DNA from 2 places in the Fictibacillus sp. 26RED30 genome. Region 1 is predicted to be linked to the other one. Evidence: riboswitches for the same ligand, from Rfam matches in the RefSeq annotation. Region 1 holds a riboswitch; the other holds the start of a gene.
The links. Region 1 has a riboswitch for S-adenosylmethionine ahead of IHV11_RS07845 (bifunctional homocysteine S-methyltransferase/methylenetetrahydrofolate reductase). Riboswitches for the same ligand answer to the same signal wherever they lie in the genome.
Positions count from the first base shown of each region.

Region 2: linked by a shared signal. The riboswitch ahead of IHV11_RS20915 (methionine ABC transporter ATP-binding protein) and the one ahead of IHV11_RS07845 (bifunctional homocysteine S-methyltransferase/methylenetetrahydrofolate reductase) in region 1 are both predicted to bind S-adenosylmethionine.

Region 1 covers NZ_JACZDV010000001.1:1,519,629-1,524,597, reverse strand. The annotation lists gene metH (methionine synthase) at 1-710, opposite strand, end outside; gene IHV11_RS07845 (bifunctional homocysteine S-methyltransferase/methylenetetrahydrofolate reductase) at 703-2,553, opposite strand; SAM riboswitch class I at 2,618-2,732, opposite strand; gene IHV11_RS07840 (NAD(P)-binding protein) at 2,734-3,372, opposite strand; gene IHV11_RS07835 (sirohydrochlorin chelatase) at 3,388-4,140, opposite strand; gene cobA (uroporphyrinogen-III C-methyltransferase) at 4,141-4,926, opposite strand; gene IHV11_RS07825 (DUF3906 family protein) at 4,939-4,969, opposite strand, start outside.
Region 2 covers NZ_JACZDV010000011.1:6,624-11,592, forward strand. The annotation lists gene serS (serine--tRNA ligase) at 94-1,368, shown strand; tRNA gene IHV11_RS20910 (tRNA-Ser) at 1,702-1,794, shown strand; SAM riboswitch class I at 2,014-2,119, shown strand; gene IHV11_RS20915 (methionine ABC transporter ATP-binding protein) at 2,188-3,201, shown strand; gene IHV11_RS20920 (methionine ABC transporter permease) at 3,257-3,856, shown strand; gene IHV11_RS20925 (MetQ/NlpA family ABC transporter substrate-binding protein) at 4,173-4,969, shown strand, end outside.

The DNA.
Region 1 (4,969 bases):
TGATCTTGCATGAATTCAGGCCCTGTTGCGCAGTTCAACCCAACGGCAAGAGGATTCATGTGTTTTAACGATATATAAAAAGCCTCAATCGACTGTCCAGCAAGTGTGGTTCCCATCGGTTCAATCGTTCCAGAAACCATCAGTGGGATTCTTTTTCCCGTTTGTTCAATAGCTTGCTCGATCCCTAAAAAGCCAGCTTTTACATTCAGCATATCTTGGCTTGTCTCTAAGAGAAGAAGATCTGCACCTCCGTCAATCAATCCTCGTGCTTGTTCGGCATATGCATCTCTTAACAGATCAAACGTCGTACCGCCCGTAACACTGAGCGTTTTTGTGGTCGGTCCGAGTGAACCGGCAACAAAACGCGGCCACTTTTCTGTTGAAACAGTATCAGCGGCTTTCCTTGCTATTTCTGCTCCAAGCTTATTGATCTCGTATGCTCTATATCCTAGTTCGTATTCATCCAGTACAAGATTCGTGCCCCCGAATGTATTCGTTTCAATGATATCAGCGCCCGCCTCAAGATATTTATAATGAATGGATTCGATAACATCAGGTGCCGTTACATTTAGATACTCATTACAACCGTCATAAGCTTCACCGCCAAAATCTTCTGGAGTGAGTTCCGCTTCTTGAAGCATCGTTCCCATCGCACCATCCATGATTAAGATCTTTGATTTTAGCTGTTTTTCTATTGATGACTTAGGCATTCTGTGACCTCCTGGTTAAAAGTGATGGATGGTTAGCTCGTGCATATTGTGCTAATTCTACGGTTAGCTCGTACCGCATAAATGGTGTGATCAGATAGATGCCGTTAAAGAGTTCCATAGCTGTGTCTAATAACGACTTGGCAATCAATAAGCCTTCTTCGCACGCCTGTTGTGGATCATCTTTATACTTGCCCATGCGATCACGTACAGAATCAGAAAGTTTGATGCCAGGAACTTCATGGTGAAGAAACTCTGCGTTTCGTGAAGAGGTTAACGGCATGATTCCAATATAGATCGGTTTATCAATGTGCTTTGTAGCCTCATACGTTTCAATTAGTCTTTGCTCTGAAAAAACAGGCTGGCTGATAAAGTAATCTGCGCCATATGCGATTTTCTTCTCTAACCGCTCAACGGCTTTATCCATGGACCGGATGTTTGGGTTAAAAGCCGCTCCGACCGTAAAGGATGTTTTTTCGCCAAGTTCTTTCCCTGATAGAGATAATCCTTTATTAAACTGCTTGATGAGCTTGATCAGTTCAAATGAAGTGACATCATATACAGACGACGCACCTGGGAAATCTCCGACGCTTGCGGGATCTCCAGTTACAGCTAGTATTTCATGAATCCCATGCGTGTGAAGCCCCATCAAATGAGACTGAAGACCGATTAAATTTCTATCGCGGCACGTAATATGAACGAGCGGACGAAGGTTAAGTTGGGACTGCACAATGGACCCTAGTGCAGAGTTACAAACACGGGGTGAAGCAAGCGAGTTATCAGCGAGGGTAAGTGCATCGATTCCCGCTTCTTTTAACGCCTTTGCTCCTTCCATAAAACGTGACGTATCTAATTTACGTGGTGGATCTAGTTCAACAATAATGGATTGCTTCTTCTTTACTACTTCACTTAATGGTACATATTTCGATTTTGATGCTGTCTGTATGACAACTTTTCGCTTTCTTTGTTTCACTTCTTTTTCTGTTACAGGTTCTAAGTTTTTAAGTTCACTAGAGAAGGCATGTATATGAGCAGGCGTCGTACCACAACATCCGCCTAGTAGACGAACTCCTTGCTGCCTGAACAAACGGGCACATTCTTTAAAATAGTCAGCGTCCCCCTCATAATTAAAACGGCCATCTGTATAAGAAGGAAGCGATGCATTAGGAAACGCTGAAAGAATTGCCTTATTTGGTAATGCAACTTCTTCAAGCGTCATCAGCATGTGATAAGGCCCTAGACGACAGTTTAATCCCACAACATCAGCACCAATGTTCTCTAAAGAGGTCAAAGCTTCTGAAATGGGAGTGCGGTCCTGCATAAAGCCGACTTCCTGTAATGACACTTGAGCAATAATCGGAAGTGATGTTTCTTTTCTAGCAATTTGTAAAACCGTTTCTAATTCTTCAAGGTCATAATAGGTTTCTAATTGGATGCCATCTACATTCTCCATCAACAAACAATACAGCTGCTCGCGAAAACTGCGCTTGATCTCATCAAGAGAAATGCTATTTGGTTTTATACCGCGTATGCCACCGATCGTACCTACAACATATTCTTTATGAGCAGCTTTTCTGGCGATCTGAACAGCCGCTTTATTAATCTCTTTTACGTGATCTTGAAGCCCATAGCGTTCGAGCTTTGAATAGTTCGCTGCATACGTATTGGTTTGAATGATATCAGCACCTGCATCTAAATAAGCACGATGGATATTATAGATCTGCTCTTCTTGAGAAAGATTTAACTCTTCGTAACAAAAGTCGGATCCGTACGAATACAGAAGGGTTCCCATCGCCCCATCACCGATTAATATCTTGTTTTGTTTTAAGTCTGTGATTAAACTCATGACAGCCTCCTATATAAAAAATAAAAAGCCTTCTATAAAAGAAGACTTTTTGAGCGTCGGGGTCTTCTTATCTTTACAAGTTCAAGAATTGAACTTGCAGGAATTAGCACCTTTTCAGCTAGTAGCTGCTGGTTGCTGAGGTTTCATAGGGCCGCTCCCTCTACCTCTCTTGATAAGGATTTATTCATTTATTGGTTCGTTTACTAAATTGCGATCTATTTTCTTTATTAATTCCTGTTTATACGCGCGTTGCTTTTCTTCGTTATATAAAAAGGACCGATCTGTTAGCTTTGTTAATAAGTCTTTTCGATTTTTTTCCGGATATTCCTTCTTAATGATAGATCTACATTGAAATAAAAAATCTAAATACGTTTCATAGTCTTCACTGTATTTTTGTTGAAGCTCTTTTTTTATCGATTTAGATAAACTTGGACTAGCTCCAGAAGTAGAAACTGATAAAATGAGTTTCCCTCTCTTTACGACACTAGGAACAATAAAGTTACCCAGGTCTGGTTGGTCAACAACATTCACAAGCTGTTTCGAAGTTGTTTGTTCTGCAATCCAAGAATTCATCTCTTTACTATTGGTTGCAGCAATGATTAGAAACGCTTCTTCCAAATCTGCACGTTCCACTTCTCTTTCGATCCAAGTCAGCTTTCGTTCAGCATGCCATTCTTGAATTTCTTTAACAGCTGCTGGGCTGATTACTGTAATTATTGCCTCTTCATTCAATAAATCATTAATTTTACGATGTGCTACTAGACCACCGCCAGCTACTACAACCGTTCTACCAGACAAATTTATGTGAATAGGATACATAGCATTCCTCTCTTTTTAAGAACATGCATACTTCTTTGTTTCAAGTGTTTCATGGATACGCGTGAGTAAAACGTCTTTAAGGATAGGATGGTAGCCAAGGGTGTCACAAAGAGCTACGTTTTGTGTGGTCTGCTGCTGATAGCGAGTTATCGTATGTTTCATCCCATTTATTAATAGTCCTGAAAATAGAAGATAAGGCACAACGATAACCTGCTCATATGATTCGCTACTACTCCAGAGTGCTTCCTCAAAGCTTGGTTCTGAACCAGTTAGAAAACAAGCTTGAATACTAGGAATTCCATAATGATTTTGAACGTTAGATGCTATTGCTTCTAGGTCCCGCTTTACATCTTGATCGGTGCTACCTCTGCCCACTAGAAGGACATGTGAATTTTTTCTTAACGTAACTGCGCTTTTGATGATCTTCTCCCATAACAAATGGGAAATGGCTTCATGTACACCGAAAGGGCGTCCGTAATTCACTTCAACTTCTGGATATGTAGCCTGCAGTTGCTGAAGTTCTTTCGGTATGTCTTTTTTTATATGGTTCGCACTTAATAAGAACACAGGAATGACAGAGATGCTTGTTGCTCCTTTTTCTATACAGGTTTCAAACCCTTGAGCGATAGAGGGTTCACTAAGCTCTAGAAAACAAATCTCCTTAATGGACACATCAACTTGAGCCATACAGAGTCTCACAAATTCTTCTGCTTCCATACGTCCTTTTTCCAATCTTGTACCGTGACAGATAAAGAGCAATGCCTTCATTTACAATGCCTCTCTAACGTCAGCAAGCTTATTCCGTTCATCGTTCAGCTGTTCAAACCATTTCAGTTCACTGCGAAGACGAACGACCTCACCAACAATGATCATACTGGGATTCTCAATATGTTCTCTAACCACAATATCTTCAATCGTATCGAGTGTACCTGTAACGGTTCGTTGACTTTCTAAGGAACCCCATTGAACGAGAGCAACGGGTGTTTCTTTACTTTTTCCGTTTTTCGTTAACTGTTCGCAAATATAACCTAGGTTGCCCACTCCCATATAGATCGCTAACGTATCAATACCGTTCGCTAGACTTTCCCATTTCAGTTCATCTTCTTCGCCTTTTTTGCGATGACCTGTAACGACTGCATAGCTTGAAGCGATGTTTCGATGTGTAACAGGTATGCCCGCATAAGCTGGTGCTGCAATCCCTGATGTTATCCCTGGAATGACCTCAAACGGTATGCGACTTCTGGCAAGTGTTTCTGCTTCTTCTCCTCCTCTTCCAAACACGAAGGGATCGCCACCTTTTAGGCGAGTTACTACTTTTCCTTTCTGAGCGTGTTTAACTAAGAAACTGTTGATCGTCTCTTGCTTCATGAAATGGTAGTTTGGCAGTTTACCGCAATAAATTAAATCGCAATCGTTTTTTGCATAAGAGAGCAGTTCTTTGTTTACTAATCGATCATATAAAATGACATCCGCTTCCTGTATACAACGCAAACCTTTTACGGTTATCAACCCTGGATCTCCCGGACCAGCTCCGACAAGATACACTTTTCCCATCATCATCACTCCTTAAGAATTTAATATTGTTTCACGTTCATAG
Region 2 (4,969 bases), on a different contig from region 1:
AAGCGAGCGACCTAAAAACGGAGTCAACTACTCTCAATAGCTGCAAAGCAAAAGAAAACCGTGATTTTTTATAAACTAAAGGAGGATATAAACATGTTAGATTTAAAATTTGTTCGTGCCAATTTTGAAGAAGTAAAAGAAAAGTTATCTGCACGTGGTGAAGACTTATCTGGATTAGATCAGTTCGAAGCATTAGATCAGCGCCGCCGTGAGTTAATTGGTGAAACGGAAGCTTTGAAATCTAAGCGTAACGAAGTATCTAAGCAAGTAGCAGAATTTAAGCGTGAGAAAAAAGACGCGGACCACCTGATCACAGAGATGCGCGAAGTAGGTGACAAGGTCAAAACGATGGATGAAGAGCTTCGTCAAGTAGAAGAAGATCTTCACGGCATCATGCTAACATTGCCTAACATTCCGCATGAAAGTGTTCCTGTTGGTGATACAGAAGACGATAACGTACCTGTACGTCACTGGGGAGATGTTCCTGAGTTTGCTTTTGAAGCAAAACCTCACTGGGATATCGCAACTGAACTAAACATCGTTGATTTTGAACGTGGAGCAAAAGTGACAGGCAGCCGTTTCGCTTTTTATAAAGGATTAGGAGCTCGCTTAGAGCGTGCACTTATCAACTTCATGATGGATCTTCACGAAGATGAGCATGGCTACACAGAGGTGCTGCCTCCGTACATGGTTAACCGTCAGAGCATGACAGGAACAGGTCAACTTCCAAAGTTTGAAGAAGACGCGTTCAAAATTCGTGAAGAAGATTATTTCTTGATTCCAACTTCTGAGGTTCCTGTAACGAACATGCACCGAGAAGAGATTCTAACAGCTGACGAACTTCCGATCACATATGCGGCGTACAGCGCTTGTTTCCGTTCTGAAGCGGGATCTGCAGGACGCGACACGCGCGGTTTGATCCGTCAGCATCAGTTCAACAAAGTAGAGCTTGTTCGCTTCGTTAAACCTGAGGATTCTTATGAGGAGCTCGAGAAGCTTACAGGACACGCTGAAAAAGTCCTTCAGCTGCTCAACCTTCCGTACCGCGTACTCAGCATGTGTACAGCTGACCTAGGCTTTACAGCAGCTAAGAAGTACGATATCGAAGTATACCTTCCGAGCTATGGTGAGTACCGCGAGATTTCTTCTTGCTCTAACTTTGAAGATTTCCAAGCGCGCCGTGCTCAAATTCGTTTCCGTCGCGATGCAAAAGGGAAGCCAGAATTCGTTCACACGCTAAACGGATCTGGACTTGCGATTGGTCGAACAGTAGCTGCTATCTTAGAGAACTACCAACAAGAAGAGGGCACTGTAGTCATTCCAGAAGTTCTCCGTCCTTATATGGGCAACAAAGAAGTAATTAAGTAAACAGTGAAAGAAGCTGACTCTTAAAAGGTATCCAAAGGGACTTTTAGAGTCAGCTTTTATCTATTAATGGGTGTAAAAGCTTCATTATCGGTGGTCCGAACAAGTTTTCAGGTGGTGGGAAGAGTTCTAGCGGTGAAAATTCAGGATTCACAGTTGAAAGTCATAGAACTACAGGTGGTAAGCACTGTTTTATCGGTGAACGTGTAATAAATATAAGAACACGTACCGTAAAAGCATACCTACAAAAGAAACAAATAAAAAATCAAAAAAAGTTTTTGAAAACCGTTGACACTATATTTATCAGCATGTTATTATAGTTCTTGTCAGTCACACGGAGGTATACCCAAGTCCGGCTGAAGGGATCGGTCTTGAAAACCGACAGGGGTTTAACGACCCGCGGGGGTTCGAATCCCTCTACCTCCTCCATATACATATTCAACCTCATCTGATTTCTCGGATGAGGTTTTTTGTTGTATTTTTTCTTTTTAAGAATCGCATTCAAACACCGACAGAAAATCCTAAAATATTTTAACCATTCATCCCAACGTATGTAAGCGCTAACACTTTAAAGTGATAAAATTTAGTATTGACAGAACTTTTAGACAGGGCGTATGATGACAACTATAACTTAATTCAATAATGCAATACTTATTCAGAGAGACCGAGGGATCAGGCCCTATGACGTCCGGCAACCTCCATTAGGAACGGTGCTACTTCCTGCAGAATGATGATTCATTCTGGAAGATAAGTCGATGTTTACTTATTCGCCCTCTTCCATGAAATGAAGAGGGCTTTTTTATATTGTAAGGGGGATGGCATATGATCGAGATCAATGACGTTACGAAATTATATAAAGTAAAAGGCAAAGAAATCGTCGGAGTGAAGAATGTGTCACTGACGATCGACAAAGGTGAGATCTTTGGCATTGTAGGATATAGCGGTGCTGGGAAGAGTTCGTTGCTGCGCTGTCTTAATTTATTGGAAAAACCAACATCAGGAGAAATCAAGATCGATGGCATCTCGATTACGAAGCTCGGGAAAAAGGAGTTACGCGAGGAGCGTCTTAAGATCGGTATGATCTTTCAGCACTTTTATTTGATTAGTGCGAAGACCGTTTTTGAAAACATTGCGTTCGCATTAAAAGCAGCAGGAAAAACGAAAGAAGAAATCAAAGATAAAACAAATGAGCTTTTAAAGATGGTGGGATTGGAGAATCAAAAAGATCAGTACCCTTCTCAGCTGAGTGGGGGGCAGAAACAGCGAGTAGGTATTGCAAGAGCACTTGCCAATGATCCGAAGGTTTTGCTATGTGATGAAGCTACTTCAGCTCTTGATCCGAACACGACGAAATCGATCCTTTCCTTACTGAAGTCCATCAATAAAAAGTTAGGCATTACGATCGTGTTGATCACGCACGAGATGGAAGTGGTAAAAGAGATCTGCCACCGAATGGCGATCATGCAGGATGGAGAAATCATCGAGTCAGGTGACGTGTACAACATTTTTGCTAATCCAGAAAAAGAGCTCACAAAAACGTTCATCAGCTCTGTAATTCAAATGGATCTGCCAGAACCTCTTCTGAAAAATAGAAAAGGAACTGTGATTAAGATCCAGTTCAAAGGAGCAATTGCAGAAGAGGCTGTTGTTTCTGAGCTTTTCCAAAACTTTAACGTAAAAGGGAATATCCTTCACGGAAAAATCGAATATATTCAGGAAACACCGCTTGGTATCTTCATCATGGAACTAGTCGGTGAAGGGGCAGAAGTGAAGCGAGCGATCTCATATATTGAAGGTCGCATAGAAAATCTTGAGGTGGTGAAAAAAGTTGCTTGATTCTATTTTGAATATCCTTCCAGATCTGAATAAAGCATTCTTTGAAACGTTATATATGGTCGCTATATCACTTGGTGTTTCATTAATTGTAGGATTACCTCTAGGAATTATACTGTTTGTTACCGACAAAGGATTGTTATTTGAAAATGTGTGGATCAAGCAGATAGCGGGCATTCTTGTGAACTTGATCCGCTCTGTACCATTCATCATTTTATTAGTCGCGTTGTTACCATTAACACAGCTCATTACCGGAACAACGATCGGACCAACTGCAGCTTCAGTTTCTCTATCCGTTGCAGCCATCCCGTTCTTTGCGCGGCTCGTAGAAACCTCTTTACGAGAGATCGATAAAGGAGTGATTGAAGCGGCCGTTGCAGTAGGCGCGACGCCATGGATGATCATCCGTGAAGTCCTTCTACCAGAAGCAAAGCCAGGAATCGTTCAAGCGATAACAGTAACAGCAATCAGCTTGCTAGGCTATTCAGCCATGGCAGGTATCGTCGGTGGCGGAGGAATCGGAGACTTCGCAATCCGCTTCGGCTACTACCGATACGACAATACAATCATGCTCACAACCGTAATCCTACTAATCGTAATCGTCCAGCTCATGCAAGTCATCGGAGACGGTGCAGCGAAGGCTGTGAATAAACGATAAATTTATTTACTAAAGGTAAGACGAAGATAAATTTATCTTTAAAGGTTTAGGTTTAAAAGACTTCTCGGCAAGTTGATTGGAGTGCAAGATGCGAGACTCCTGGGGGATCAGCGTGCCTTCTACATGAATTAACATCTCGCAAGGCATGCGACGAGGAAGCTCACTTCGGTAGTAATTCTTGTAGACGCAGGAGCAAATCTTAAAATACATAAGATGGCTCACCGCACGCCCCCCGGAAAGGGAGCATCTGGAACGGAAATCAACCGCTAAAAAAAACATCATGTAATAGCAAAAACAATTTTTAAAGGGGATCAACATGAAAAAAATCATACTTACACTACTAACAGCACTGCTAGCTTTCGGTTTAGCAGGATGCTCATCTTCATCAGATGCATCAAAAGATAAAGAAGTAACCTTAGGCGCAACAGCAGGACCTTACACCGACATGGTCAACAAAGCCATCAAGCCCTCACTTGAGAAAAAAGGGTATAAAGTAAAAGTCATTGAATTCAGCGACTATATTCAACCAAACATGGCTTTATCAAAAGGGGATCTTGATGCTAACCTTTTTCAGCACAAAGTGTACATGGAGAATTTCGCAAAAGAAAAGAACTTAAAGCTTTCAGAAGTTATCATCGTTCCTACAGCACCGATGGGTCTCTATTCTGAGAAATTCAAATCCGTTAAGGACATAAAAGAAGGCAGTACGGTCGCAATACCGAATGATCCTGTTAACTTAGCACGTACGTTGCTCATGCTTGAAGATGCAAAACTGATCACCATCAAGGAAGGAATCAACGAACTAACAGCTTCCGAAAAAGATGTTAAAGATAACCCTAAGAAGCTCGTGTTCAAACCACTAGAAGCCGCACAGCTTCCGCGTGCTGTTCAAAGTGCAGATGTTGCAGCTGTGCCTGGTAACTTTGCACTCGCAGCTAAGATGGATTTATTAGATGCGATCCAATTAGAGAACATGCCCGACACGTACCGTAACCGTGTTGTGGTGAACACGAAAGATGTTGATTCTGCTTTTGCAAAAGATATTAAAAAGGTAGTGGAATCGAAGGAGTTTGAAGAAGTGATCGATAAGGAGTTCGAAGGCTTCGGAAAACC